One region of the Sphingomonas alpina genome, then DNA from elsewhere that is predicted to be linked to it. Evidence: riboswitches for the same ligand, from Rfam matches in the RefSeq annotation. Region 1 holds a riboswitch; the other holds the start of a gene.
What was found. A riboswitch is a leader RNA that binds a small molecule or an ion and turns the genes downstream of it on or off. The one in region 1 is predicted to bind cobalamin.

Region 1 (3,799 bases):
GCCGTGGCCATTGCCCCTTCAATCCTTCTCCATGACGAATCGGGACTGGGCCGATCCGGGTGGCGGTTCACGTTCTGACGACGCGTGTAACCGGTTCCACGAGAGCCATGTAACCGGTTACATGGTGTCGTGCCAAGCGAATATTTCGATTCGGGCGGATCGATATCCTGCACGGGCGGTGTGGCGGATCGCGCCGATTCAACCGTGCTGTTGGTCATGCCAGCGTAGTGGCGGACGGAGCGCTTGTCGGCGCTGCCCCGCTCTTTGACATGACTGGATAATTTACGCGTCCTGCGCGACCGCTGTTCCGGCATGAACAGCGGTCGGCTCACCCCTGTTAATGCGCTTTCCCACCCCTGTTCCTGTGCGTTCCCACCCCTGTTATTGCTAACAGGGGTGCGAGCTCTCAACGCATTGGTAACAAACCGGAAATTGACACTCAAAGTCCAACTTAACAGGGGTGGCTTTTTTTATTCCGGAGAACAGCGGAAAATCGGATCTGGCGATGGCCGCGACTCCCCTCGCGCCGGCCACCCGATCGACTGGTTCGGCGCGGAGTGACAGGTCGGCGTCAGGCGGCGTCCCGCGCCGATGCGTTGCGCGGCCGGGCGAGCGCCGAGCCGTTCGCATCGAACAGATAGAGATGTTCGGGCGGCAGGGTGACGGTGATGACCGAGCCGGTCGCCGGCCGTTCGGCAAGCGCGCAGGTCAGCGGTTCTTCCAGTCCGGCGAGATCGAGATAGCCGAAATGAGCGCTGCCCAGCGATTCGACGAAGCGCACGATCGTGTCGACCTGGTTGATCTCGCCGTCGCGCATGAAATGTTCAGGCCGGATGCCAAGCGTCATTGCCGCCCCGGGCGCCAGGCGGCTCGCATTGATGTTGGTGCGGATCTCCGCGCCCCCAGCCAGCCGGACCAACCGCGCCGCTGGCCGTATTGGATATCAGGGTCGCGGGCAGCAGGTTCATCTTCGGTGACCCGATGAAACCGGCGACGAAGATCGTGTCGGGATGGGCATAGAGTTCGGCGGGCGTGCCGACCTGTTCGACCCGGCCGGCGGACAGCACGACGATGCGGTCGGCCAGCGTCATCGCCTCGACTTGGTCGTGCGTGACATAGATCATCGTCGTGCCGAGCGTCTTGTGCAGCCCGGCAAATTCGTAACGCATCCGCACACGCAGCGCCGCATCGAGATTGGACAGCGGCTCGTCGAACAGGAACACCTGCGGCTTGCGCACGATCGCGCGGCCGATCGCGACGCGCTGGCGCTGCCCGCCGGACAATTGCTTCGGCTTGCGGTCGAGCAGATGACCGATGTCGAGCGTCGCTGCTGCCGCCTCGACCGCCGCGTCGATCTCCGCCCGGGGCAGGCGCTGCAGCTTCAGCCCGAAGGCCAGATTCTCGCGCACGCTCATATGCGGATAAAGCGCATAGGATTGGAACACCATGGCAATGCCGCGATCGGCTGGCGCGATGTCGTTGACCGTCCGGCCACCGATCGACACCTCGCCGCGCGTCAGTTCCTCAAGGCCTGCAATGACCCGCAACAGGGTCGATTTGCCGCAGCCCGACGGGCCGACGAACACGATGAACTCGCCGTCCGCGATTTCCAGATTCACGTCGCGCAGCACCTCGGTCGTCCCGAAGGATTTCGAGGCTTGCATCAGCCGTACGTCCGCCATCAACCTCTCCCGCCGACGCTGATCGCCGGTCGCAGGGGCTTCAAGTAACCGGTTACAATGCGATGCGCCATACCACGCCGGTGGTAACGATTGGCGAACTGGTATAACAATATAAAGATATCTTTATATCTTACTTGACGCCGCAGTCATTCGCTGGGATGCTGCGGCGTCGAGGTTCTTCGCGGACATGTCGTTCGTGGAGCTAAGACGGGAAGCCGGTGCGGCCGTGGAGCGATCCAGGGACAATGCCGGCGCTGCCCCCGCAACTGTAAGCGGCGAGCGGCGGCCATCAAGTGTCACTGGCGGCGTCAAGCCACCGGGAAGGCCAGGCCGACGTGATGACCCGCGAGCCAGGAGACCTGCCTCGCCCGGCGCTTCCTCCCCGATACGGGGAGGGGGGCTTGATAACGTCCACCGGCGGGGTGTCCGGGCTGGTCGCTTGCATGTCGTGGCCAGGCCCCGGTTCGGGTGGTCCGGGCGCATGTGCCTGTGTCCGTGCCTGGCGCTTCGCCCTTCATCGGGTATGAAGATCATGACCGTCACGATTGCCACATTGGGTTTCCCGCGCATTGGCCCGCGCCGCGAACTGAAATTCGCGCTTGAACGCTTTTGGTCCGGCAAGTCGAGCGAAGCCGAACTGCTCGATTCCGCTGCCGGCCTGCGCACCGCGGCCTGGGCACGGCAGCGTTCGCTCGGCACCGACTGGCTGCCGTCCAACGATTTCTCGCTCTACGATCATGTGCTCGACACCAGCGTCATGCTCGGGGCGATCCCGGAACGCTATGCCGCCGCCGAAGGCACCGCTGACCTGGCGACCTATTTCGCCATGGCGCGTGGGTCGACCGGCGACGATGCGGGTTGCAGCCATGCCCATGGAGCGGGCGAGACCGCGCAGGAAATGACCAAATGGTTCGACACCAATTATCACTATATGGTGCCCGAGCTGGTTGCGGGACAGCGCCTCTCGCTCACGACGGCCAAGGCGGTCGACGATTATCGCGAAGCCAGGGCGCAGGGGTTCGAGACGCGCCCGGTGCTGCTCGGCCCGGTCACCTGGCTGTCGCTGGCCAAGACGCGTGACGTCGACGCGTTCGACTTTCTCGACCAGGTCGTCGGCCTGTACAGCGCCGTGCTCAGCCAGCTCGCCGCGGCCGGCGCTGAATGGGTGCAGATCGATGAGCCCTGTCTGGTGCTCGACCTCAGCGATCGTCAGCGCGACGCGCTGACTCGCGCCTATGACCGACTGTCGCGCTGCGGCGTGAAGCTGATGCTGACAACCTATTTCGGCGGCCTGGAGGATAATCTGTCCTTCGCCACGTCGCTGCCGGTCGCCGGCCTGCATGTCGATTTGGTGCGTGCACCGGAACAGCTCGGTGCCGTGCTCGCCGCGGCGCCGGAAAGCCTGTTGCTCTCGCTCGGGGTGATCGACGGGCGCAACATCTGGCGCGCCGACCTGACGGCATTGCTCGACCGGCTTGAGCCGATCGCTGCAACCCGCGACCTGATCCTCGCGCCGTCCTGCTCGCTGCTCCACACGCCGATCGACCTGGCGCTGGAAACCGGCATCGATGCGGAAATCGCGCAGTGGCTGGCCTTTGCGGTGCAGAAGATCGAGGAACTCAGCGTTCTGAAGGGTGCGCTCAACCAGGGGCGCGACAGCGTCGCAGCACCGCTCGCTGCATCGGCACAGGCCGCGGCCAATCGCCGCACCTCGCCGCGTATCCATGACGCGGCGGTCGCGGCACGGATCGCGGCGGTGACGCCGGACATGCAGCAGCGCCGCTCGGGCCATGCCATCCGCCAGGCCGAGCAGCAGGCCGCGCTTGGTCTGCCGTTGTTCCCGACCACGACGATCGGTTCCTTCCCGCAGACTCCCGAAGTGCGTCAGGCGCGTTCGCAGCACGGCAAGGGCCTGATCGACGATGCGGCCTATGAAGGTTTCCTGCGTGAGGAAACCGAACGCGCGATCCGCTGGCAGGAAGAAGTCGGCCTCGACATGCTCGTGCACGGTGAGTTCGAGCGTAACGACATGGTGCAGTATTTCGGTGAGCAACTGGCCGGCTTCGTCTTCACGCGCCAGGGTTGGGTGCAGAGCTATGGCTCGCGCTGCGTGCGGC
Region 2 (3,799 bases), 2.4 Mb from region 1:
GCGGTCGATTTCCTGCGTTATTATGCAGTCGAAGCGCGGCGCCAGTTCGGCCCGGCCGATCCGCTGCCCGGCCCGACCGGTGAATCCAACACGCTGACCCTGCACGGTCGTGGTGTCATCGCTGCGATCAGCCCGTGGAACTTCCCGCTCGCCATCTTCACCGGCCAGATCGCCGCCGCGCTCGCCGCCGGCAACAGCGTCGTCGCCAAGCCCGCGGGTCAAACCCCGCTGATCGCGGCGCGCGCGGTCGAACTGCTGCATCAGGCGGGTATTCCGGGGGACGTGCTCAATCTCCTGCCCGGTGACGGCAAGGTCGGCGCAGCATTGGTCGCGCATCCCGGCATCGGCGGCGTGGTGTTCACCGGATCGACCAATACCGCGCGCTCGATCAACCTGACGCTGGCGCAGCGCACCGGTCCGATCGTGCCGCTGATTGCGGAGACCGGCGGGCAGAATGCGATGATCGTCGACAGCTCGGCTTTGTCCGAGCAGGTCACGCGCGACGTGGTGCAGTCCGCCTTCCAAAGCGCCGGCCAGCGCTGCTCGGCGCTGCGCGTGCTGTATCTGCAGGATGATATCGCCGACGGCGTGCTGGAGATGATCTCGGGTGCGATGCGCGCGCTGACTATTGGCGACCCGCGCAAATTGTCGACCGATGTCGGCCCGGTGATCGATGCGGCGGCGCGCGCATCGTTGCAGAAGCATAGCAACGAATTGAGTGGCGCAGTTGTTTGCCGGCTGGATCTGCCGGTCGGGCAGGGCAATTTCGTCGCTCCTGCCGCGTTCAGCATCCCCGCGATCTCGGCCCTGTCACAGGAGCATTTCGGCCCGCTGCTCCATGTCGTGCGCTTCGCTGCCGAAAATCTGGATGCGGTGATCGATGCGATCAACGCGACTGGTTTCGGCCTTACGCTTGGCGTGCACAGCCGCATCGATACGACGATCGAGCGCATCGTCGCCCGTGCCCGGGTCGGCAATATCTACGTTAATCGCAATCAGATCGGCGCGGTGGTTGGCAGCCAGCCGTTCGGCGGCGAAGGCCTGTCGGGAACGGGGCCCAAGGCCGGCGGGCCACATTATCTCGCGCGGTTCGCGACCGAGCGGACGCTGTGCGTCGATACGACGGCGGCCGGGGGAAATGCGACCTTGCTGGCGAGCTAAAGCGTGATGGGCTGAAGGGGCGCCTCATCCCGCCGTTCGTTTCGAACGGAGGGCAGGTTCGTTCTGCCGCAATCCGATCTGGCCCTCATCATCGACGATACCATATTCCTCAGCCCCTTTCTTGAAGGGGAGGGCTATCAATCATGGCTCATGAACCTGGTATCAGAGCGCGGCAATAATTCCGCCGATCGCCGCCCATAGCAGGATCGAAATGATGGCGGCGACCACGAGGCCGGCGCCGGGGGCCATGGTCCGTCCCACATCCTGGGGCGGCTGAGGTGGCAAATGCTTCAATTCAAACGTTCTCACGACCAGTTCCTTCAAGGAAATGAGCTGCGAATGGCTCCTTATCCCCTTCCTTTCCTGCAAATTTACTAACGTGGATCGCGGCACTTGGTTGCACATCGGTGACGAGCCGCGTAGGGGCCGCGTCGTGACGGGTTCCCGGAGACGGGAAGCAAAAGGGAAGTTCGGTGCGCGGGCGAGAGGCCGCCAATCCGACGCTGTTCCCGCAACTGTAACCGGCGAGCTGGTGCTCCACATACGCCACTGGGCCGATCGGGCCTGGGAAGGCGGAGCATCACGCGAAGACCCGGAAGTCAGGAGACCTGCCCGACACGGTCGATCCACTGCGCGGGCGGGAGTTCCGGTGCGGACGAGGGCAAACCCCGATGGGGCACCTTTGAGCGAACGACATGGAATCGGGCCGTTGGCCGGATGTCGTTCCTGACACCCGGTACCCGGCCCCATGCAAAGGGGCATACCATGTTCGAATACCGTAAGATTTTGCTGACCGGCGCAGTGCTGTTCACTGCGACACCGGTCATGGCGCAAGACACCACGCCGAGCGATGATGGGATCGCGATCGCCGATGCGAAGAGCGAAGAGATCGTCGTCACCGCGACCGGCGTGGCGCAGCCGATCGATCAGGTCGGCCAGGCCGTCACGGTCATCACGCGCGCCGACATCGAGCGTCGTCAGACCGTCAGCGTCTCCGACCTGCTGGCCACCACACCGGGCGTCACTGTGTCGCGCAATGGCGGCATTGGAACCGTCACCGCGGTGCGGATCCGCGGCGCCGAGGACGCGCAGACGCTGACCATCATTGACGGCGTTCGCGTCAACGATCCTTCATCGCCCGCCGGCGCGTTCGATTTCGGCAATCTCTTTGCCGGATCGATCGACCGGATTGAGGTCCTGCGCGGGCCGAACTCCGTGCCTTGGGGTAGCCAGGCGATCGGCGGGGTCGTCAACATCATCACCGCAAGGCCGACCGAGGGGCTGCAGGCACGCGCCAATGCCGAGTATGGCTATGCCGACAGTGTCAGCGCCAATGCCGCGATTTCGGGCAAGAGCGGTATTTTCTCGGGCTCGCTGACCGGCGGTTACGTCCGCACCGACGGCATTTCGGTCGCGGCCAATGGCAACGAGCGTGACGGCTATCGCCAATATGGCGCGACAGCACGAGTCGGTGTCGAATTCACCCCCGGCATCGGCCTCGACCTGCGCGGCTATTATGCGAACAGCCGTACCGATCTCGACGGCTTCCCTGCGCCGAACTACACCTTGGCCGACACCAATGAATATTCCACCGCGCGGGAGCTCTATGGCTATGCCGGCGTGCATGTGAACCTGCTCGACGATCGGTTGAAGAACCGCATCGCCTTCACCATCGCCGATGTCGATCGTGACAATTACGATCCGGCGTTCGGCACCAAGCCGTCCTTTATCGGACGCGGCCGCACGGAGCGCTACGAATATCAGGGCGATTTCCGCGTCATCGACCAAGTACGCGTCGTCGCCGGGGCAGAGCATGAGAATAGCCGCTACGCCGATGCCTCCACGCGCTACAGCACCGGGGTCACAAGCTTTTACGGCGAATTGATCGTCACTCCCGTACGGCAGCTGACAATCACTGGCGGCGTGCGCAACGACGACCACAAGGCCTATGGCAACCGGACCACGTTCGGCGCGAGCGCTGCGCTGGCGCTCGATACCGGCACGACGCTGCGCGCGAGCTATGGCGAGGGCTTCAAGGCGCCGACGCTGTACCAGCTCTACGGCCCTTATGGTACGCCTGGCCCGGCCACTCCCGGCGTTCCGGCGCGCGATGCGCTGCGGCCTGAAACGGCCCGCAACTATGATGTGGGCGTGGAGCAATCCTTCCTGTCGGGCGCGGCGCGCGTCGGCGTGACCTATTTCAACCGCGATACGAAGAACCAGATCGATTTCGATCTCGGCACCTTCACCTACCAGAATATTGCTCGCACGCGGGCCGAAGGCGTCGAGTTCGAACTCGCGCTGCGGCCGGTCGACGCGCTGACCTTCACGGCAAACTACAGCTATATCGACAGCGAGAACCGCTCGCCGGGCAGCAATTTCGGCAAGGACCTTGCCCGCCGCCCGCATCAGACGGTCAGCGCTTCGATCGACTATCGCTTCCCGTTCGGCCTGTCGGCGGGCGCGACGGTCAGCCATGTCGGCGACAGCTATGACGATGCCGGGAACTTCAGCCGGCTCGACGGCTATGTTCTGGCCGGCCTTCGCGCCTCGATCGCGGTCGCCGACCGCTTCGAAATCTATGGCCGCGTCGATAATCTGTTCGACGAAAAATATGAGGTCGTGCGTGGCTACGGCA

Region 2: another riboswitch for cobalamin. It lies ahead of H3Z74_RS13775 (TonB-dependent receptor plug domain-containing protein); the one in region 1 lies ahead of metE (5-methyltetrahydropteroyltriglutamate--homocysteine S-methyltransferase).

Annotation. Positions count from the first base shown of each region.
Region 1 is NZ_CP061038.1:156,885-160,683, forward strand. Features, by position in the region: gene H3Z74_RS00655 (LacI family DNA-binding transcriptional regulator) at 1-11, opposite strand, end outside; gene H3Z74_RS00660 (TOBE domain-containing protein) at 572-847, opposite strand; gene H3Z74_RS00665 (ABC transporter ATP-binding protein) at 825-1,682, opposite strand; cobalamin riboswitch at 1,839-2,063, shown strand; gene metE (5-methyltetrahydropteroyltriglutamate--homocysteine S-methyltransferase) at 2,215-3,799, shown strand, end outside.
Region 2 is NZ_CP061038.1:2,983,775-2,987,573, reverse strand. Features, by position in the region: gene putA (bifunctional proline dehydrogenase/L-glutamate gamma-semialdehyde dehydrogenase PutA) at 1-1,161, shown strand, start outside; gene H3Z74_RS13780 (hypothetical protein) at 1,324-1,470, opposite strand; cobalamin riboswitch at 1,583-1,791, shown strand; gene H3Z74_RS13775 (TonB-dependent receptor plug domain-containing protein) at 1,927-3,799, shown strand, end outside.